DNA from 3 places in the Leclercia sp. G3L genome. Region 2 is predicted to be linked to each of the others. Evidence: riboswitches for the same ligand, from Rfam matches in the RefSeq annotation. Region 2 holds a riboswitch; each other region holds the start of a gene.
The links. A riboswitch is a leader RNA that binds a small molecule or an ion and turns the genes downstream of it on or off. The one in region 2 is predicted to bind thiamine pyrophosphate.
Positions count from the first base shown of each region.

Region 1: it holds a riboswitch for thiamine pyrophosphate, as region 2 does, so the genes downstream of both, thiB (thiamine ABC transporter substrate binding subunit) here and thiC (phosphomethylpyrimidine synthase ThiC) in region 2, are expected to answer to the same signal.
Region 3: it holds a riboswitch for thiamine pyrophosphate, as region 2 does, so the genes downstream of both, thiM (hydroxyethylthiazole kinase) here and thiC (phosphomethylpyrimidine synthase ThiC) in region 2, are expected to answer to the same signal.

Region 1 covers NZ_CP088265.1:403,950-411,366, forward strand. The annotation lists gene LRS40_RS03330 (sugar efflux transporter) at 1-84, opposite strand, end outside; gene sgrT (glucose uptake inhibitor SgrT) at 188-340, opposite strand; gene sgrR (HTH-type transcriptional regulator SgrR) at 428-2,083, shown strand; TPP riboswitch at 2,120-2,219, shown strand; gene thiB (thiamine ABC transporter substrate binding subunit) at 2,254-3,237, shown strand; gene thiP (thiamine/thiamine pyrophosphate ABC transporter permease ThiP) at 3,213-4,823, shown strand; gene thiQ (thiamine ABC transporter ATP-binding protein ThiQ) at 4,807-5,502, shown strand; gene LRS40_RS03360 (DedA family protein) at 5,509-6,276, opposite strand; gene araC (arabinose operon transcriptional regulator AraC) at 6,406-7,251, opposite strand.
Region 2 covers NZ_CP088265.1:927,654-935,070, reverse strand. The annotation lists gene thiF (thiazole biosynthesis adenylyltransferase ThiF) at 1-403, opposite strand, end outside; gene thiE (thiamine phosphate synthase) at 396-1,031, opposite strand; gene thiC (phosphomethylpyrimidine synthase ThiC) at 1,031-2,926, opposite strand; TPP riboswitch at 3,003-3,111, opposite strand; gene rsd (sigma D regulator) at 3,165-3,662, opposite strand; gene nudC (NAD(+) diphosphatase) at 3,758-4,531, shown strand; gene hemE (uroporphyrinogen decarboxylase) at 4,574-5,638, shown strand; gene nfi (deoxyribonuclease V) at 5,648-6,319, shown strand; gene LRS40_RS05775 (YjaG family protein) at 6,361-6,951, shown strand; gene hupA (nucleoid-associated protein HU-alpha) at 7,138-7,410, shown strand.
Region 3 covers NZ_CP088265.1:2,787,502-2,794,918, reverse strand. The annotation lists gene LRS40_RS14680 (ABC transporter substrate-binding protein) at 1-717, opposite strand, end outside; gene LRS40_RS14675 (mandelate racemase family protein) at 751-1,905, opposite strand; gene fbaB (class I fructose-bisphosphate aldolase) at 2,236-3,288, opposite strand; gene thiD (bifunctional hydroxymethylpyrimidine kinase/phosphomethylpyrimidine kinase) at 3,395-4,195, opposite strand; gene thiM (hydroxyethylthiazole kinase) at 4,192-4,962, opposite strand; TPP riboswitch at 4,998-5,094, opposite strand; one part of gene LRS40_RS14655 (IS1-like element IS1A family transposase) at 5,454-5,703, shown strand; one part of gene LRS40_RS14655 (IS1-like element IS1A family transposase) at 5,703-6,151, shown strand; gene LRS40_RS14650 (hypothetical protein) at 6,323-6,499, shown strand; gene LRS40_RS14645 (DEAD/DEAH box helicase family protein) at 6,853-7,417, shown strand, end outside.

The DNA.
Region 1 (7,417 bases), 520 kb from region 2:
GGCGACGCCCATCATAAAAGCCACCATTAAAAAGGCGGCATACACACCGTTGAGCCGGCGTCCCATCGTCATTAACCAGAGCATTACCTGTTCCCTTTAGCGCAAGTGAAAACGAAAAAAGCCAGCAGATAATACCTGCTGGCGTGGTGATTCGCACCAATACTCAGTCACACATGATCGAAGCAATTCAGCGTTCCGAGGTCGACGTTGTCACCTCCCACTGCATCAGATCTTCCAGTATTTTCAGCCGCTGCTCTGCACACCGGCGGGCCAGCCAGGACACTCCCTTTGTCGCTGAGAAGTACTGTTGGTAAAACTGATTCGCGGTAGACCTCTTCATATTCACCTCCTCGCTTCATCGAAGTGAATTATTGGCTTAATATAGGGATTAATAAATTGCTGATTTTTTGTCAGGAGTTCCTCTTTTATGCCCTCTGGTCGTCTGCAACAACAATTTATCCGCCTGTGGCAGTGCTGTGACGGCCAGACCCGGGACACCACGCTCAGTGAACTGGCCGAGCTGCTCAGCTGCTCGCGCCGCCATATGCGCACCCTGCTCAACACCATGCAGCAGCAGGGCTGGCTGAACTGGGAAGCCGAAGCCGGACGCGGCAAGCGTTCCCGCCTCACCTTTCTTTATACCGGTCTGGCGCTACAGCAGCAGCGGGCGGAAGATCTGCTTGAACAGGATCGCATCGAACAGCTGGTGCAGCTGGTGGGTGACAAGGCCGCGGTGCGCCAGATGCTGGTCTCCCACCTGGGCCGCAGCTTCCGCCAGGGCAGGCATATCCTGCGGGTGCTCTATTATCGTCCGATGAAAAACCTGTTGCCGGGCAGCGCATTACGGCGCTCCGAAACCCACATGGCGCGGCAGATTTTTAGCGGACTGACGCGCATAAATGAGGAAAACGGGGAACTGGAAGCCGACATTGCCCACCACTGGCAGCAACTTTCCCCGTTGCACTGGCGTTTTTTCCTGCGGCCCGGCATCCACTTCCACCACGGACGCGAGCTGGAGATGGCCGACGTCATCGCCTCGCTGCAGCGCGCCCGTGAGCTGCCGCTCTATTCACATATCACCCGGATCCAGTCGCCCACCGCCTGGACCCTGGATATTCAGCTTTCGCAGCCCGACCGCTGGCTGCCGTGGCTGCTGGGATATGTCCCCTCGATGATCCTGCCGCGCGAATGGGAAACGATGCATAGCTTTGCCAGCCTGCCGGTGGGCACAGGGCCTTACGCCGTCTCGCGCAACAACAATAACCAGCTCAAGATCCGCGCCTTCGATGACTACTTTGGCTACCGGGCGCTGATTGATGAGGTGAACGTCTGGGTCCTCCCGGATATCAACGAAGAGCTTAGCGTCGGCCTGACGCTGGAAGGGCCCACCGAGGGGGAAAAGGCGGTGGAAAGTCGGCTTGAAGAGGGCTGTTACTATCTGCTGTTCGACGCCCGCTCCCACCGCGGGGCTAGCGCCGAAGTGCGTCAGTGGGTAAGCCGGATCCTCTCTCCGGCGAACCTGATCTATCAGGCTGAGGAGGTCTATCAGTCCTACTGGTTCCCGGCGTATGGCCTGCTGCCGCGCTGGCACCACGCCCGCCCGGGACGCGGCGATAAACCGGCCGGACTGGAGAGCCTCACCCTGACCTTCTACCGCGAGCATATCGAACACCGGGTGATCGCCCGAATGATGAGCGAACTGCTGGCCGCCGAGCAGGTGACGCTCAACATTCGGGAGGTCAGCTACGAGGAGTGGTATCGTGGTGAGACGGTGAGCGACATCTGGCTCAACAGCGTCAATTTCACCCTGCCCCTCGACTTCTCGCTGTTTTCACATCTGTATGAAGTCCCGCTCCTGCAGCACTGCATTGGGCGCGACTGGCAGCAGGATGCCGCCGAGTGGCGTGCGGGCGAGATGAACCTTGCTGTCTGGTGCCAGCAGCTGTTGTCCCAGCAGGCGATTGTCCCGCTGATCCACCACTGGCTGATGATCCAGGGGCAGCGCAGCATGCGTGGTTTGCGCATGAACACCCTCGGCTGGTTTGACTTTAAATCCGCGTGGTTTGCGCCGCCGGAACCATAATACTTTCGTAATATTCACCAAATCATTACAATACCGCCGTTCTCAACGGGGTGCTGCGCGCAAGCGTGTGCTGAGAAAATACCCGTCGAACCTGATCCGGATAACGCCGGCGAAGGGATTTGAGGCTGTCGCTCAAAATCCTTTGCCACTCTCAAATACAGAGGTGCAAAGTGTTCAAAACTGTTCTTCCCCTGCTGGCGCTGATCGCGCTGCCTGCCGTTGCCAGCCCTGTCCTGACGGTCTACACCTATGACTCTTTCGCCGCCGACTGGGGCCCTGGCCCGGCGGTCAAAAAAGCCTTTGAAGCCGACTGTAACTGCGAGCTGAAATTCGTGGCGCTGGAGGATGGCGTCTCGCTGCTCAATCGCCTGCGTATGGAAGGTAAGAACAGCAAAGCCGACGTGGTGCTGGGTCTGGATAACAACCTGCTGGAAGCGGCAACGCAAACCGGGCTGTTCGCTAAAAGCGGCGTGGCGACCGATGCGGTTAACCTCCCTGGCGGCTGGAAGAATGACACCTTTGTGCCGTTCGATTACGGCTACTTCGCCTTCGTGTATGACAAAAACAAGCTGAAAAACCCGCCGAAGAGCCTGAAAGAGCTGGTTGAGAGCGATCAAAAGTGGCGCGTGATCTACGAAGATCCGCGCACCAGCACCCCGGGGCTGGGTCTGCTGCTGTGGATGCAAAAAGTGTACGGGGATAAAACCCCGGAAGCCTGGCAGAAGCTGGCGGCCAAAACCGTCACCGTCACCAAAGGCTGGAGCGAGGCTTACGGCCTGTTCCTGAAAGGGGAAAGCGACCTGGTGCTGAGCTACACCACCTCTCCGGCGTATCACATTATTTCGGAGAAAAAAGAGAACTACGCCGCGGCTGATTTTGCCGAAGGCCACTACCTGCAGGTCGAAGTCGCCGCCCGGACCTATGCCAGCAAACAGCCGGAACTGGCGGAGAAGTTCCTGAAATTTATGGTCTCGCCGTCGTTCCAGAATACGATCCCCACCGGCAACTGGATGTACCCGGTCACGAACGTGGCTTTACCGGCCGGTTTCGATGCTCTGGTGAAACCGCAAACCGCACTGGAATACTCCCCGCAGGAAGTAGCCGGGAAACGTGCCGCCTGGGTCAGTGAATGGCAACGCGCCGTCAGCCGCTGATCGCCGGCTGGTTACTCCCGGGGCTGATCGCCGCCATCTTAATGGTGGCCGTCGCCCTGGGGGCATTTCTGGCGCTGTGGTTTAACGCGCCAGCCACCGACGTTACGGCGCTGCTACACGACAGCTATCTGTGGCACGTCATCCGCTTCTCGTTCTGGCAGGCGTTTCTTTCCGCCCTGCTCTCCGTCGTGCCCGCCATATTTCTTGCCCGCGCCCTCTACCGGCGTCGTTTCCCCGGACGGCAGGCGCTGCTGCGCCTGTGCGCCATGACCCTGATCCTGCCGGTGCTGGTGGCGATATTTGGCATCCTCAGCGTCTACGGACGTCAGGGCTGGCTTGCCGCGATCTGCCAGGCCCTCGGGCTGGAGTGGACCTTCTCGCCATATGGCCTGCAGGGCATCCTGCTGGCACACGTCTTTTTCAACATGCCGATGGCGACGCGGCTGCTGCTGCAGGCGCTGGAGAACATCCCCGGCGAGCAGCGCCAGCTTGCCGCCCAGCTCGGGATGCGCGGCTGGTCCTTTTTCCGCTTCGTTGAGTGGCCATGGCTGCGCCGCCAAATTCCGCCCGTTGCCGCGCTGATCTTTATGCTCTGCTTTGCCAGCTTCGCCACCGTGCTCTCGCTGGGCGGCGGGCCGCAGGCCACCACCATTGAGCTCGCCATCTATCAGGCCCTCAGCTACGACTACGATCCGGGCCGCGCGGCGCTGCTGGCGATGGTGCAGATGTTCTGCTGCCTGGGGCTGGTGATGCTGAGCCAGCGGCTGGGTAAAGCCATTGCCGTGGGCAGCAGCCAGCTTGCCGGCTGGCGCGATCCACAGGACAGCCTGCACAGCCGCCTGACCGATGGCCTGCTCATCACCCTCGCCCTGCTGCTGTTGCTCCCGCCGCTGCTGGCGGTGGTGGTGGATGGCCTGAATCTTAATCTGCTGTCGGTGCTCCAGCAGCCGGTGCTGTGGCAGGCGCTCGGCACCTCGCTACGCATTGCGCTGGGGGCGGGGCTTCTCTGCGTGCTGCTGACCATGATGCTGCTGTGGACCAGCCGCGAGCTGTATGCCCGGCAGGCAATGGTGGCCGGGCAGGCGCTGGATCTGAGCGGAATGTTGATCCTGGCGATGCCCGGCATCGTACTGGCGAGCGGGTTTTTCCTGCTGTTCAACAGCACTATCGGCCTGCCCGAGTCGGCCGATGGCATCGTCATCTTCACCAACGCCCTGATGGCCATTCCGTATGCGCTGAAGGTGCTGGAAAATCCGATGCGCGACCTCAGCGCCCGCTACACTCTGCTCTGCGATTCGCTTGGGATGCACGGCTGGCAACGGCTGAAGGTGGTGGAACTCCGCGCCCTGAAACGCCCCCTGGCGCAGGCGCTGGCCTTTGCCTGCGTGCTGTCGATCGGAGATTTCGGGGTGGTGGCGCTGTTTGGCAATGATGATTTCCGCACCCTGCCGTTCTGGTTGTATCAGCAGATTGGCTCGTATCGCAGTCAGGATGGCGCCGTTACGGCGCTGCTGCTGTTGCTGCTGTGCTTTGCGTTATTTACCGTTATCGAAAAAATCCCGGGGCGTGATGCTAACTCTCACTGATGTAACCTGGCTTTATCAGCACCTGCCGATGCGCTTCACGTTGTCCGTGCGCCAGGGCGAACTGATCGCCGTGCTCGGCCCCAGCGGCGCGGGGAAAAGTACGCTTCTCAATCTGGTGGCCGGTTTTCTGCAACCGGCCAACGGCCGCATCACCATTGAGGGCCAGGACCACACCCACACGCCGCCTGCCGCGCGCCCGGTGTCGATGCTGTTTCAGGAAAACAATCTCTTTACTCACCTGAGCGTGCGCCAGAATATCGGTCTCGGTATGCATCCGGGCCTCAGGCTGAACGCCGGGCAACAGCAGAAGCTGGGTGATATCGCAACGCAAATGGGGATTGGCGATCTGCTGGACCGGCTGCCGGGCGAGCTCTCGGGCGGTCAGCGTCAGCGCGTCGCCCTCGCCCGCTGTCTGGTACGCGAGCAGCCGATCCTGCTGCTGGATGAGCCCTTTTCAGCGCTCGACCCGGCGTTACGTCAGGAGATGCTGCTGCTGGTCAAAGAGGTGTGTGAACGCCAGAACCTGACGATGCTGATGGTGTCCCACAGCGTGGAAGATGCGGTTAAAATTGCCCCTCGATCGGTGGTGATTGCCGATGGCCGTATCGCCTGGGACGGCGATACGGAACAGCTGGTTAGCGGCAAGGCCAGCGCGTCGCGCCTGCTGGGGATCCACTGACAGCGGTCAGCGGCTGACGACCTTCAATAAGATCTCGCCGTAGACCGGCATTAGCGGGTGGCGGATCAGCGCCACCAGCGCCGCCACAGCGATACCCAGGGTGACGGGTGCCAGCCAGAACAGGCGCCCGCGCGGCAGGTAATTGCTCAGACGATCCGCAGAGGCTTTTTTGCTGCGCCACAGCCGCCAGCAGAGCCATGCCGCCAGCCATAGAAGCAGCGCGCTCGCCAGCAGCAGCCACTTAAAGCCGCCGCTCTGAACCCCGGCAGGAATATCAATGGCCGCCCCGGCCAGAATGCCTGGCAGGAAGTAGATCGGCGGCCAGAACAGGCAGCCCAGCAGGTTCGGCACGATGAACTTGGTCACTGGCAGATCCAGCATCCCCGCCACCATCGGCACCAGCGGACGCGTCGGACCAACAAAGCGGCCCACCAGAATGGTAAACATGCTGTGCTGGTGCAGGGCATGCTCGGTTTTATCGAGCAGGGCTTTGTTCTTCTTCATGAACGACCAGCGGTGAAGCGGCTTTTTAAAGCGCCAGCCCAGCCAGAATGAGATCCAGTCCCCCAGCAGACACCCGACGATCCCCGCCAGCCACGCCTGCCAGAAGTTAACCTCGCCGCTGCCGATCAGGGCGCCGAGCCCGCTCATCATCACCGTGCCGGGTAAAATCAGTCCGACCAGCGCCAGGGATTCAAGAAAGGCCACTAACGCCACAGCGACAAGCGAGTAAGTAACGGACTGGGTAATGAAATGTTCCAGCAATGCCTGCATAACAGTTCCGGTCAGGTGACGAAGCAGGGATTCTGCGAAGAGAGGCCTGCTGCGTCAAGACAACAATTGTCTGAATAGTTTACCGGGTGTGAACGGCATTCAGCGAATATGTTTAGTTTTATTTACCTTCTATTCACAACCGGCGCGAAATTCGCTCGGGCTGGCGCCTGTGCATTTTTTGAAGACCCGGGAAAAATAGAGCTGATCCTCAAAGCCGACGTTGCGCCCGACGGTAGCAATCGGCATCCGGGTGGTGCTGAGCAGCAGCTTGGCCTGACTGATGCGCTGATCCTCGCGCCAGCTCAGCACGCTTACCCCCAGCTGCTGGCGGAACAGGTGCGACAGACGCGACGGCGACAGGCAGACGTGCTGGGCAACGCTGGCAATATCAAACTGGCTGTCCGCCAGATGATCGCTGATGTACTGGCAGGCTTCGCGCACCCGGTGATCCAGCGGCGGGTTCAGGGATTCGTTGATCGCCTCCATCCGGCGCAGCAGGAGCTGCTCCAGCAGGTTGATTGCCAGCAGCTCGGCATAGCGCCCCCCGGCCTGCCCGGCCTCGATGATCTGGGCGAAGAGTTCACGAAACTGCGGCTGATGGACCTCATCCGGGCGATAAAAGCCGGTATGGGCAAACATCGACGGCCAGGCCAGCCACTCGTGCCAGTAGGCACGGGGACGGAAGTAGACCCACTGGTGATACCACTCCCGGGCATCGGGATGGCGGCCATAGTGGTGAATTTCGCCCGGCGGAAAGAGCAGGATATCTCCCGGACGGCAGACGAAGGTCCGATCGCCATTCTTGATCACCCCCTCCCCGCGCACGGTCAGGTTGAGGATATAGCCCTTCATCCCCAGCGGTCGGTCAACGTAAAAGTCGAGATAGCCTTCGGCCTCAATGGGCGTCAGCCCCGCCACCAGATGCGCGTTAAATGAGTAGCCCGGCAGCAGGGGATCACTTTGCGTTTCAGCCATATTGTCTTTACTCCTGACGGTCCTGAAGGAAACCATTTGTCCATATCAACAGAAGCGGCATAAAAAGGGGCCAGCGAAAGAGCGAAAAGGTATCAGCCCGCTTTTAGGTCCGCCATCTAAACGCTTCCGTTGCGATTTAACCGTAACATCGAGCGGGTCGGCAGTA
Region 2 (7,417 bases):
TCGCCTGGCGCGTGGCCATGTTATCGGTGCAGTCCAGCACCACGTCGGCGCGGGCGATCTCATCCTCCAGCGCTTTGCCATCCAGGCGCGTCTGCAGGGCAATCAGCCGGATATCCGGGTTAAGCTGCTGCAGCCGACGCTGCGTTACCTGCGCCTTTGGCTGGGCGATGTCGTCGGTAGTGAAGAGGATCTGGCGCTGCAAATTACTCAGATGAACCTCGTCATCGTCGGCCAGCACCAGAGTGCCGATCCCGGCCCCGGCCAGGTACAGCGCCGCCGGGGCGCCTAATCCGCCGAGACCGACCAGCAGGACCCGGCTGGCGAGCAGCTTCTGCTGCCCGTCGATGGCGATATCGTCCAGCAGGATCTGACGGCTGTAGCGCATAAAGTCACGGTCATTCATCGCCTGCTCCCGCCAGTTGCAGTAACTGCGCCGTCGCTGCCTGCCAGTCATCGGCCTGGGTGATGGCGCTTACTACCGCGATGCTCCCAACGCCGGTCGCCAGTACCGCCGGGGCGCGCTCGAGACTGATACCGCCGATGGCAACGGTAGGGTAATCCGCCAGTCGTTCGATATGCCGGGCCAGCTGCTCCAGCCCCTGAGGGGCGGAAGGCATCTGCTTGGTCTGGGTAGGGAAAACGTGCCCCAGGGCGATATAGGACGGACTCGCCGCCAGCGCCACGTCGATCTCCATATCGTCGTGGGTCGAGACGCCGAGACGTAACCCGGCGGCACGAATGGCCTCAAGATCGGTGGTCTCCAGATCCTCCTGACCCAGATGCACGCCGTAAGCCTGATGTTTAATCGCCAGGCGCCAGTAGTCATTGATAAACAGCCGGGCGTTGTAGCGACGCCCCAGGGCAATGGCCGCCACGATATCGGCTTCGACCTCATCCTCCTGCTTGTCCTTGATGCGCAGCTGGAGCGTTTGTACGCCCGCGGCAAGCAGGCGTTCGATCCACGCCACGCTGTCGACTACCGGATAGAGCCCCAGACGAAAGGGCACCGGCGGAAAGTTGGGTTGATACATTACGCCTCCTCTTTTTTGAGGTAGATTTCGCCGCCCCGGGCGCGGAAGGTTTCCGACATATCGGCCATCCCCACTTCGATGGTCTGCGCCGCGGCGTAGTCGCGCACTTCCTGGCTGATTTTCATCGAGCAGAATTTTGGCCCGCACATGGAGCAGAAGTGCGCCACTTTGCCCGACTCCTGCGGCAGGGTTTCGTCGTGGTAGGCGCGGGCGGTGAACGGGTCAAGGGCGAGGTTGAACTGATCTTCCCAGCGGAATTCAAAGCGCGCTTTTGACATGGCGTTATCGCGGATCTGCGCCCCCGGATGGCCCTTCGCCAGGTCGGCAGCATGGGCGGCAATCTTGTAGGTGATTAGCCCTTGCTTCACGTCCTCTTTATTCGGCAGGCCGAGATGCTCTTTCGGCGTGACGTAGCAGAGCATCGCGCAGCCAAACCAGCCGATCATCGCCGCGCCAATTCCGGAGGTGAAGTGGTCATAGCCCGGTGCGATGTCGGTGGTCAACGGCCCCAGGGTGTAGAACGGCGCTTCGTGGCAGTGCTCCAGCTCCTCGGTCATGTTGCGGCGGATCATCTGCATCGGCACATGGCCCGGGCCTTCAATCATCACCTGGACGTCATACTCCCAGGCAATTTTGGTCAGCTCGCCCAGGGTATGTAGCTCGGCAAACTGGGCTTCGTCGTTGGCATCGCGAATGGAACCCGGACGCAGGCCATCGCCCAGCGACAGCGATACGTCGTACGCGGCGCAGATTTCGCAGATCTCGCGGAAGTGTTCATACAGGAAGTTCTCCTGATGATGGGACAGGCACCATTTCGCCATAATAGAACCGCCGCGGGAGACGATGCCGGTCAGGCGTTTGGCGGTCATCGGCACGTAGCGCAGCAGCACGCCCGCGTGGATGGTGAAGTAGTCCACGCCCTGCTCGGCCTGCTCCAGCAGCGTATCGCGGAACGCTTCCCAGGTGAGATCTTCCGCAATGCCGTTCACCTTCTCCAGCGCCTGGTAGATGGGTACCGTGCCAATCGGCACCGGACTGTTACGCAGGATCCACTCGCGGGTTTCGTGAATATAGCGCCCGGTAGAGAGGTCCATCACCGTGTCCGCGCCCCAGCGGGTGGACCAGACCAGTTTTTCCACCTCTTCTTCGATGGAGGAGGTGACCGCCGAGTTACCGATGTTGGCATTCACTTTCACCAGGAAGTTACGTCCGATGATCATCGGCTCTGATTCCGGGTGATTAATATTGGCCGGAATAATGGCGCGGCCAGCAGCGACTTCGTCACGTACAAATTCCGGAGTGATGTTCTCCGGCAGGCGGGCGCCAAAGCCTTCTCCCGGATGCTGGTGGCGCAGCACTTCGCCACGGATGCGCTCGCGGCCCATGTTTTCGCGGATGGCGATAAACTCCATCTCTGGCGTCACTATCCCCTGGCGGGCGTAATGCAGCTGGGTCACGCATTTACCCGCTCTGGCACGCTTCGGCGTGAGCAGTCCGGTAAAGCGCAGCTCGTCCAGCCCGTCATCGGCCAGACGCTCCCGGGTATAGGCTGAGCTTTGCGCATTCAGGGTTTCGCTGTCGTTACGGGCTTCAATCCACGGCTGGCGCAGCTTCGCCAGACCCTGCTGGACGTTAATCGCCACAGCCGGATCGCCGTACGGGCCGGAGGTGTCGTACACCGGCACCGCTTCGTTCTCTTCAAACTGCGGGTTCTCTTTGCTGCCGCCGATTAACGTCGGGCTGAGCTGGATCTCGCGCATTGGCACGCGGATATCCTCCTGCGAACCCGTCAGGTAAATGCGTTTTGAGTTGGGGAAAGCAGTGCCTTCCAGGGTGTCGATAAAGTGTTGGGCGTGTGCGCGCTGTTCGCGGCGGGTCATTTTTGTGGCAGACATAGCTCGTTCCAGTAAGTTCAGGAAGTGGCTTGTCAGACGACGGATGAAGCAAGAGAGGATCGCCCGGGGGCGATACAATAAATTGACTCTTGTTCCCTTCGCAGGTCTTAACCTGATCAGGTTCCGCGGATCCCGAATTAACGGTCTCAGCCCGGCTTTCGCACTGGGCACTCCGACAAGAATAGGCTCCCCTACAGCGGGAGCAGTGAATGTAAACTACGCGTTAACGAGGAATAACTCAAGCCGGTCGGGCGACGTTATCTTCGTTGCTCGCTTTCAGATTGTGATCCAGCGCAAGGGCGATCAGGTTATCTTCCAGCGTAAAGCGTTGCTCCAGCGCCTCGCCGATATCGGAAAGCGCCTGCTGAAATTCCAGGTAGTTATCCTGATCGATGGCGTTTTCCAGCGTGGAGTCATAGTAATCCATGATTTGCTGGGTATTGGCCTCCAGCAGGGGATAGAGTTTGGTTGCCGCTAAATACGGGCTGTTGCCTTCCATTTCACGGATAAAACGTTCATAAATATTGAAATGACCGTTGGAAAGGTAGTCGACCAGGCTCTGACAGAAATCGTCCAGCGCTTTTTCATTCAGGCGCATATAGGACTCTTTGCCAGGCTTAATGCCAACGAGATTGTAGTAGGCAACAAGCAGATGTTTCCGCACGTGCAGCCAGCGATCGACCAGTTTGTTACTTCCGCCAACGCGCTCTGTCAGGTTTTCTAGCTGGTTTAGCATGTTTGACTCCGCAAGGTTAAGATTAAAAGCTGCCCACCCAAAATGTAATAGTATTGTTACCAACATGCCTGTGAAGCAAAGGTAGTGCAATAGATATGGATCGTATAATTGAAAAATCGGATCGCGGCTGGTGGTTAGTCAGCCATGAACAAAAATTATGGTTGCCCGGTGGTGAATTACCATATGGCGAGGCCGGAAATTTCGATCTTGCGGGGCAACACGCACTAAATATAGGTGAGTGGAAGGGCGATTCTGTGTGGTTGATCCAACAAAATCGTCGTCACGATATGGGATCGGTGCGCCAGGTGCTCGATCTTGATGTCGGCTTGTTCCAACTGGCGGGTCGTGCTGTGCAGCTTGCCGAGTTTTATCGCTCGCATAAGTTCTGCGGCTACTGTGGCCACACCATGCACCCGAGCAAAACCGAGTGGGCGATGCTCTGCAGCCACTGCCGGGAACGCTATTACCCGCAAATCGCGCCGTGCATCATTGTCGCTATCCGTCGGGATGACTCCATCTTACTGGCGCAACACACCCGTCATCGCAACGGGGTGCATACCGTGCTCGCCGGATTTGTCGAAGTGGGCGAAACCCTGGAGCAGGCCGTGGCGCGAGAAGTGATGGAGGAGAGCGGGATTAAGGTGAAAAATTTACGTTATGTCACCTCCCAGCCGTGGCCGTTCCCACAGTCGCTGATGACCGCCTTTATGGCCGAGTACGACAGCGGCGAGATCGTCGTCGATCCGAAAGAGCTGCTGTCCGCCGACTGGTATCGCTACGACGATTTACCCCTGCTGCCACCGCCGGGCACCGTGGCGCGCCGCCTGATAGAAGATACCGTGGCAATGTGTCGGGCTGACGATGTGTGAGACATGTTACACTGGAGATAAGACGCTTAAGGAACTGCAAAAATGACCGAACTGAAGAACGATCGTTATCTGCGTGCGCTGCTGCGCCAACCCGTTGATATCACCCCGGTATGGATGATGCGCCAGGCGGGCCGCTATTTGCCGGAATACAAAGCCACGCGCGCGCAGGCGGGCGATTTTATGTCGCTGTGCAAAAACGCGGAGCTGGCCTGTGAAGTGACCCTTCAGCCGCTGCGCCGCTATCCGCTGGACGCGGCGATCCTCTTCTCCGATATCCTGACTATCCCCGACGCGATGGGGCTTGGCCTGTACTTTGAAACCGGCGAGGGCCCGCGCTTTAGCTCGCCGATTAAGAGCAAAGCGGACATCGACAACCTGCCGATCCCGGACCCGGAGCAGGAGCTCGGTTATGTGATGAATGCGGTGCGCACCATTCGCCGCGAGCTGAAAGGCGACGTGCCGCTGATCGGTTTTTCCGGCAGCCCGTGGACGCTGGCGACCTACATGGTCGAAGGCGGCAGCAGCAAAGCCTTCACCGTGATCAAGAAGATGATGTACGCCGATCCGCTGGCGCTGCACGCCCTGCTGGATAAGCTGGCGAAAAGCGTCACCCTCTACCTGAACGCGCAGATCAAAGCCGGCGCCCAGTCGGTGATGATCTTCGACACTTGGGGTGGGGTGCTGACGGGCCGCGATTACCAACAGTTCTCGCTCTACTACATGCATAAAATTGTCGATGGCCTGCTGCGTGAAAACGAAGGTCGTCGCGTGCCGGTGACCCTGTTCACCAAAGGCGGCGGTCAGTGGCTGGAAGCCCTGGCAGACACTGGCTGTGATGCGCTGGGCCTCGACTGGACTACCGATATTGCCGATGCGCGCCGCCGCGTTGGGGACAAAGTCGCCCTGCAGGGCAACATGGATCCGTCTATGCTGTATGCTCCGGCCGCCCGTATTGAAGAAGAAGTCGCGACCATTCTGGCGGGCTTCGGTCAGGGCGAAGGCCATGTGTTTAACCTGGGGCACGGTATTCATCAGGATGTACCGCCAGAACATGCAGGCGTGTTTGTGGAGGCGGTGCACCGACTTTCTGCCCAGTATCACCTGTAAGGAGTCGTTATGGATCTTGCGTCACTTCGCGCTCAACAACTTAAACTTGCTGCGTCGGTTTCCCGTGAAGACCGGCTGGATAAAGACCCACCCGCGCTGATTGCCGGGGCGGATGTCGGGTTTGAGCAGGGCGGTGAGGTGACGCGGGCGGCGATAGTACTCCTGACCTGGCCCGAACTGGAGCTGGTCGAGTATCAGGTAGCGCGTATCGCCACCACCATGCCTTACATCCCCGGATTCCTCTCTTTTCGTGAATATCCCGCGCTGCTGGCCGCGTGGGACCAGCTTTCGCAAAGACCCGACCTGATGTTCGTCGATGGCCACGGGATCTCCCATCCGCGCCGTCTCGGCGTTGCCAGCCATTTTGGCATGCTGGTGGATGTGCCGACCATCGGGGTAGCGAAAAAGCGCCTCTGCGGTAAGTTTGAACCTCTGTCGGCAGAGCCCGGCGCGCTGGCACCCTTGATGGACAAAGGCGAACAGCTGGCGTGGGTCTGGCGCAGTAAGGCGCGCTGCAATCCGCTGTTCATCGCCACCGGCCATCGCGTCAGTACCGACACCGCGCTGGCGTGGGTCCAGCGCTGCATGAAGGGCTATCGATTACCGGAGCCGACCCGCTGGGCCGATGCGGTGGCTTCCGGCCGTCCCGCTTTTGTGCGATGGCAGGAAATTCAGCGCTGATTCAGGTAAACTGCGGTTAATTTTCGATTCGAGACTTCATCATGTTACAAAACCCGATTCACCTGCGCCTCGAGAAGCTGGAAAGCTGGCAGCATGTCACCTTTATGGCCTGCCTGTGCGAACGCATGTACCCGAACTACGCCATGTTCTGCAAGCAGACTGAATTTGGTGACGGCCAGCTGTATCGCCGTATTCTCGATCTGGTATGGGAGACGCTGACGGTCAAAGATGCGAAGGTGAACTTCGATTCTCAGCTCGATAAGCTGGAAGAGGCGATCCCGGCTGCCGATGACTATGATGTCTATGGCGTCTATCCGGCGATCGATGCCTGTGTGGCATTAAGTGAACTGATTCACTCGCGCCTGAGTGGCGAAACTCTGGAACATGCCATCGAAGTCAGTAAGGCCTCAATTACTTCCGTGGCGATGCTGGAGATGACCCAGGAAGGTCGTGAAATGACCGATGAAGAGCTCCGTTTAAACCCGGCCGTTGAGCAGGAATGGGACATCCAGTGGGAAATATTCCGTTTGCTGGCAGAGTGCGAAGAACGCGATATCGAGCTGATTAAAGGTCTGCGTGCAGACTTGCGTGAGGCAGGCGAGAGTAACATTGGTATAAATCTTCACCAGTGAAACAATAAAACGTGATTTTACGCCTGTTTTGTCATGCCTGTACTCTTCCCTTCTGCCCCCCGTCTGGTCTACATTTGGGGGGCGAAAATAAGTGGCTATCGGTGCGTGTATGCAGGAGAGTGCTTTTTTGGCATTTTCGTCGCACTCGATGCTTAGCAAGCGATAAACACATTGAAAGGATAACTTATGAACAAGACTCAACTGATTGATGTAATTGCGGACAAGGCTGATCTGTCTAAAGTACAGGCTAAAGCTGCTCTGGAATCCACCCTGGCTGCTATTACTGAGTCTCTGAAAGAAGGCGATGCTGTACAACTGGTAGGTTTCGGTACCTTCAAAGTGAACCACCGCGCTGAGCGTACTGGCCGCAACCCGCAGACCGGTAACGAAATCAAAATCGCTGCAGCTAACGTGCCAGCATTTGTTTCTGGCAAAGCACTGAAAGACGCAGTTAAGTAAGCCGCGT
Region 3 (7,417 bases), 1.9 Mb from region 2:
GACCACGCGGTTCATCTTCGGCGCTTCGCGCCAGTATTTCGGGTTACGCTGCATGCGCAGCACGTCTTTTGCCTGCCAGGTCTCCAGCATAAACGGCCCAGAACCGGCTTCGTTGGTGGTCAGCCAGCGGTTGCCCCAGTCGCTGTTGACCTCGTGGCTGAGCACCGTTTTGCGGTCCAGCACGCCGAGGTTGCCCAGCGCGCCGAGGGAGTAGATCACCAGCTGCGGATCGTTGGCCTTCGGCAGGGTGAGCTGCACGGTGTAGTCATCGAGGGCTTTAATCTGCTGGTCGATGTTCTTTTTAGAAAACCCATAAGATTTCCACACCGAGGCCTGGGCGAGGTTCAGGTGCAGCAGGCGGCGCATCGACCAGACCACATCCTCGGCGGTGAGCGGGTTGCCGGAGTGGAAGGTCACGTTGTCGCGCAGGTGGAAGGTCAGGGTTTTGCCGTCCGGTGATATGTCCCAGGACTTGGCCAGCGCCGGTTTGACGTTGGTGAGAGTATTGGGATCCAGTTCCACCAGCGAATCGTAGAGATTGACCACAATGCCGACCACTTCGTTACCGGTCATCGCGGCCGGATCGAGGGTCAGCAGGTTGTTCATGTTCATACCGATGATGAGCTGATCGGGCGGCGTTTTCGCGTACGCCGCACCGCTCCCCATCATCAGCGAGAGCGCGAGTAAGCACGCTCCAGCCAGAGAGGTTCGTTTCATGTATATATCGCCTGTAGGGTACGTTTTTATCTGTCAGTCGTGGCTGACGGTATTGGCTTCGATATACGCAAAATTAATGTCTTCGCCGAGTCCCGGGCGCGTCGGTAGGCTGACCATGCCCTCGTCATCCATCGGGTCGATCAGGCTGTGCAGATAGGCCGCTGGTTCGTCGTAATCGAGGAACGGGTGCAGCAGGCCGCGCTCGTACCAGCGGCAGTTCTTGATGGCGCCAATCACCGCCAGGCTCGCCGCGCCGTTGCCGTGCACTTCGCAGTCCATGCCGAACGACTCCGCGAGATTCGCTACTTTCAGGGTCGGCGAGATACCGCCGACGCCGTTCGATCCGGCGCGCAGGATGTCGCAGGCCCCGGCTTTGATCCAGTCGGCGCGGCTGTGGTGCTTACCGCCCAGGCTTTCCGGCCCGATAATCGGAATGGAGAGGTTTTCCGCCAGCCAGGCGTAGGAGGACATGCTCTCCTCTTCCATCGGCTCTTCAAACCACGCGAAGTTAAGCTTCTCCAGCTCCTTGCCGATGTACAGCGCCTCGGTGCGGCTGTACCAGTGGTAGCCGTCGATCATCAGGTCAATGTTCGGGCCGACCGCTTCACGCACTGCGGCGCAGGCTTTGACGTCCATCTTCGGGTTAGGGGCGAAGGAGACCGGCGGCATCCAGGTGTGCAGCTTGATCGCCTTATAGCCGCGGGCCACCAGCGTCTCGGCGAAGCTGGCGTACTCTTCCGGCGTCGAGAGGCCACCGGGCAGGTCATCCCCGCACATGGTGCTGCCGTAGGCCGGGACTTTGTCGCGGTAGCCGCCGAGCAGTTTCCACACCGGCATATTGAGCTTACGGCCAATCAGATCCCACAGCGCCTGCTCAACAAAACCCAGCGCGCGTTCGGTCAGCTGGTGAGCGCTGCCGCGCTGCCAGTGGGCCAGCTCCTGCCAGATCTTCTCGCGATTAAACGCGTCCTGGCCGACCATCACTTTACGAAAGAAGGTGTTGACCACAAAAGGGCGCACCACTTCCGGCGGTGCAAATGAATACCCTTTGGTGCCATCGTCTGCGGTAAGGGTCAGCATCGCCATTTTTGCCAGACCTTCCGGTCCCGGGTGGGAGTGTCCGGCGGTGTCGGAGACCCGGCGCGTGGGATACTGAAAGACGGTGACGTTTACAGATTCGATTTTCATTTTCAGTCCTTAAAACAACGTAGGTTCAGCATGTTCTGTCATTTTGAAAAGCTGTTTCGAAACTAACTGTAAGCGCAAAATTCATCCACTGCCTTAGACAAATTCCGCTAAGCGCTGACCATTTCTTGTGCATCTGCACGGGGGGAAGTGACACTTTTCACAAAAGACCGGGGAAGTGTGAAGTGGATCGGGAGGGATCTTTGAATGAAGTTTTTAGGCCAGGTAAGACGCAGTCGCCACCCGGCTTTTTTGCCGCACCGCACCAGATGCGGCAATGCCCGGCGGCGCTACGCTTGCCGGGCCGACGTATTGTGCATGCTGCGAGTACGGTTACGCGATCGTAACTTTCTTATCCAGATAAACATCCTGCACGGCGTTAATCAGCTTCACGCCGTCGGCCATCGACTTTTTAAACGCCTTGCGACCAAGGATCAGCCCCATGCCGCCCGCGCGTTTATTGATCACCGCCGTGCGCACCGCATCGGTGAGATCGGTTTCGCCGCCTGCTGCACCGCCGGAGTTGATCAACCCGGCGCGGCCCATATAGCAGTTCGCCAGCTGGTAGCGCACCAGGTCGATGGGGTTATCGCTGGTCAGTTTGCTGTAAACCCGATCGTCGGTATAACCAAATTTGACCGCCTTGTAGCCGCCGTTGTTTTCGGCCATTTTCTGCTTGACGATATCCGCTCCGATGGTGGCCGCCAGATGGTTGGCCTGACCGGTGAGATCGGCGGAAACGTGGTAATCGGTGCCGTCTTTGTTGAAGGCCGGGTTACGCAGGTACGCCCACAGCACGGTCACCAGGCCCAGCTCATGGGCACGCTCGAAGGCGGCGGAGATCTCCTCTATCTGACGGCGCGACTGCTCTGAGCCGAAATAGATGGTGGCCCCTACCGCGACCGCGCCGAGATTGAAGGCCTGCTCAACGCTGGCGTACAGGGTCTGGTCATATTCGGTGGGATAGCTCAGGGTTTCGTTGTGGTTAAGCTTAACCAGGAACGGAATACGGTGCGCGTAACGGCGGGAGACCGACGCCAGCACGCCGTAGGTGGACGCCACGCAGTTACAACCCGCCTCAATTGCCAGTTCCACGATATTCTTCGGATCAAAATAGAGTGGGTTGGCGGCAAAGGAGGCACCCGCCGAGTGCTCCACACCCTGGTCCACCGGCAGGATCGACAGATAGCCGGTCCCGCCCAGACGCCCGGTGTTATACAGCGTCTGCATATTTCGCAGCACCGCCGGCGGACGGTTGTTGTCCACCATCACGCGGTCAACGTAGTCGTGGCCAGGCAGGTAGAGATGGTCGGCTGGAATGGTCATACAACGATGCTGTAACAGGCTGTCGGCGTCTTTGCCAAGCAATTGCGTAATATCAGTCATGGTTTTCCTCCCGTCAGTGCCGACAAAGCGTCGGCGTGTTTTATCCAGGCTCACAGGATTGTAAGCCCCCTAAGCCTGGTCTGCGGGTCGTCAAATTGCCAGCCGTCTACCACCATGCATGAAAATGATGTACCGGGCCAATGCCCTGCCCCACTTCCAGCGTGTCCGCCTGCGCCAGTGCGCAGGAGAGCCAGGCTTTGGCCTCGCGGACGGTATCCGCCCAGCTATCGTGCCGCGGACGCAGCGCGGCCAGCGCGGCCGACAGGGTGCAGCCAGTGCCGTGGGTGTTTTTGGTATTCACCCGAGGAGCAGTAAAGCGCGTGGCCCCGTCGCGGGTAAACAGCCAGTCGGGGCTCTCGGGATCGTCCAGATGTCCGCCCTTCATCAGCACCGCCTCGCACCCCATCGCCAGCAATGCATAACCCTGCGCTTTCATCTCCTGTTCGTTACGGGCATGGGGGGCATCCAGCAACGCCGCCGCTTCGGGCAGGTTGGGGGTGATGAGCGCCACCTGCGGCAGCAGCTTTTTACGCAGCGTGTCGACAGCGGCGTGTGACAGCAGCGGGTCGCCGCTTTTCGCCAGCATTACCGTATCCAGCACCACGTTTTTCACCTGATGACGCAGGAGCTGCTCCGCCACCGCCTCGACGATATCGGTTTCGGCCAGCATGCCGATCTTGGTGGTGTCGATGCGTACATCGCTGAACACCGACTCCAGCTGCGCCGCCACGAAATCAGGTTCGATGCGGTAGACCGACTGCACCCCGCGGGTGTTCTGCGCCACCAGGGCGGTGATCACCGAGCAACCGTACGCACCGAGCGCGGAGAAGGTCTTCAGGTCGGCCTGGATCCCGGCCCCGCCGCTGGGGTCGGTGCCTGCGATGGTAAGCGCGTTAATCCGTTTCATCGTTGCGCCCCCAGTTCCCACAGTGCATCCAGAAACGCCGGGGCAAAACTGCCCGGGCCGCGACTAAGCGCCGCCGCCAGCGTGCCGGCCCGCTTCATCCAGCCGCAGGCCTCGGCGATGTTATCCAGCCGGTCCCCGGGCAGCGAGCAGCTGGCCGCCACTACCGCCGACAGGGCGCAGCCGGTGCCCACTACCCGGGCCATCAGCGGATCGCCGCCGGTAATTGTCTGGGTACGCAGTCCGTCAGTGACGTAATCCACCTCCCCGGTCACCACCACAATGGCATTGGTCTGCCGCGCCAGCGCCTGTGCCGCAGGCAGCGCGCTGGCCGCCGTGTCGGTGGTGTCCACCCCGCGCCCGCCTGCGCTCATCCCGGCGAGGGCGAGGATTTCAGAGGCGTTGCCGCGAATGGCCGCCGGTTTCAGGGCGAGGATGTGCTGGCAAAAACGGGTCCGGTACGCCAGGGCGCCCACGGCCACCGGATCGAGGGTCCAGGGTTTACCCGCCGCCACCGCGCTTTCAATCGCCCGGCGCATCGCCTGAGCGCGCGAGGAGGTCAGGGTCCCGACGTTAATCAGCAGCGCATCGGCAATAGCGGAGAACTGTTCGGCCTCTTCGGCTTCAATCACCATCGCCGGAGAGGCCCCGAGGGCCAGCAGTACGTTAGCGGTAAAGGTCTGCACCACGTCGTTGGTCATGCAGTGGGTCAGCGGGGAACGGGTTCGGAAGTGGTGTAAGGCGTGTAAATTGAGCAGGTCAGGCTGCATGGTATCGCTCCTGCCTTGCGCGAAGAAGCGATTGCCCGGAGGGCATCTGACTTCCCTACGCTGGCATTATCCAGATCAGGTGGTACGGGTATTTCTCAGCCTTCACAAGGAAGGGCACCCCGAGTCATGTTGATTACATTTCTTTATCAATTAGTAGGTTACGCCAAGTCTCGTGCTGATACAAGATTGAACTTATGAATATTACATTTTACGCTGTACCTCACCTTGTACCCCATTTTGTACCCCACAGAAAAACAAAAGAACTTAATACCTTTTAAGTCTACTTCTAACCTACTTAATCTATTAAAATCTCCATATTCAATGTCAATCCAGATTCATATAAACCACCTCAAGCAAAATGTGCGAGAAGGATTGACCGCAACTATCAATAAATGGAGTATTAAATCATATTTAAAAAATGATGAAGCAGATACCGGGTGATGCTGCCAACTTACTGATTTAGTGTATGATGGTGTTTTTGAGGTGCTCCAGTGGCTTCTGTTTCTATCAGCTGTCCCTCCTGTTCAGCTACTGACGGGGTGGTGCGTAACGGCAAAAGCACTGCCGGACATCAGCGCTATCTCTGCTCTCACTGCCGTAAAACATGGCAACTGCAGTTCACTTACACCGCTTCTCAACCCGGTACGCACCAGAAAATCATTGATATGGCCATGAATGGCGTTGGATGCCGGGCAACCGCCCGCATTATGGGCGTTGGCCTCAACACGATTTTACGTCACTTAAAAAACTCAGGCCGCAGTCGGTAACCTCGCGCATACAGCCGGGCAGTGACGTCATCGTCTGCGCGGAAATGGACGAACAGTGGGGATACGTCGGGGCTAAATCGCGCCAGCGCTGGCTGTTTTACGCGTATGACAGGCTCCGGAAGACGGTTGTTGCGCACGTATTCGGTGAACGCACTATGGCGACGCTGGGGCGTCTTATGAGCCTGCTGTCACCCTTTGACGTGGTGATATGGATGACGGATGGCTGGCCGCTGTATGAATCCCGCCTGAAGGGAAAGCTGCACGTAATCAGCAAGCGATATACGCAGCGAATTGAGCGGCATAACCTGAATCTGAGGCAGCACCTGGCACGGCTGGGACGGAAGTCGCTGTCGTTCTCAAAATCGGTGGAGCTGCATGACAAAGTCATCGGGCATTATCTGAACATAAAACACTATCAATAAGTTGGAGTCATTACCAGATACCGGTTCTTTTCATTTAAGTATTATCATGTAATTACTTCATATAAAAAACAACTCTCTCATCAGTAATGAAATTGTATAAAATTCTGCGAAACGCAAACCAAAAATGACCTATATTTGCAGTGACAGGCAAATCATAAAATAGGTAATCAAATGAAAATGAAAAATCATTATGAAAATGAAATACTATCCAAATTAAAAGCATTAGAAGAAGAATATGAACTAATGGTTTACACTAACAATTTTCCATTAGACACCTCAACTATTGCAGCAGAATGGGTTAAAAAAAGAACCTCAAAGAGAAATAAAAAAACAGATGATGGAGAATAATATATGAAGATAAATGGGATACGTACCAATAGAAAGACGCTGAATAAATCAGTTCGTAAAAAAAGAATTGCATCAGGAATATCACTAACTTTTGATCAATATGAAAACATTCTATGTAGCGATATGACCTCAGCACGAATATGTAACATATTAAAAGTGCGATTACCCAAAGGATACATAGGGAAGCTAAGGAATAACAAACTCACGAAATACAAAAACTGGTATCAAAAAGTAAAACTTAAGCATTTACACAACCCCCCAGTTAAAAAAATAATCTAAACCAAAAAAAATGAAAGGCTGACTCACTCACATGAATCGGCCTTTCTAAATTAATCAATATGGAGCATGTACAAATGATTAATCCTACATCTATCCTTACCAAATTTAAGTACGTATCTGCTGAATGTGGTTCAGGTAAAACTACCGCCATATGTAATATAATCAATAACAGTACCGAAAAATATCTTGTAGTACAAAATACACAAGAACTTATTAAGCAGACAGCAAAGAAAATTAATAATTGTATGTATATTATTACTGATACAGTCTCAAGAGAGGAAAGTGTTATTAGTTCTGTCATTAACTTTCTTTCATCGGGATGCAAAAAAACACTAATCATAACAGATAAAACATTTTTCAAAATACCTGTAGAACTTCTATCCGACAGAATTGTTTACATAGATGATGTGACTAATTTCCACTCTTTCCAGAGCATCAATGATGGAAATACTGAAATTAAAAAAATAATATACGAGGCATTCATTAAAGGTATACGGTCGTTAGATGATAATAATATGTATATTGCCGCAAAAAGGAACCCTGATGTACAGGGGGACATAATGAAAAATATAGTTAACAAAGAATTTTCCGTTTTGAATGATAACGATATTTTTATCATGAATAATGAATACTTTACTA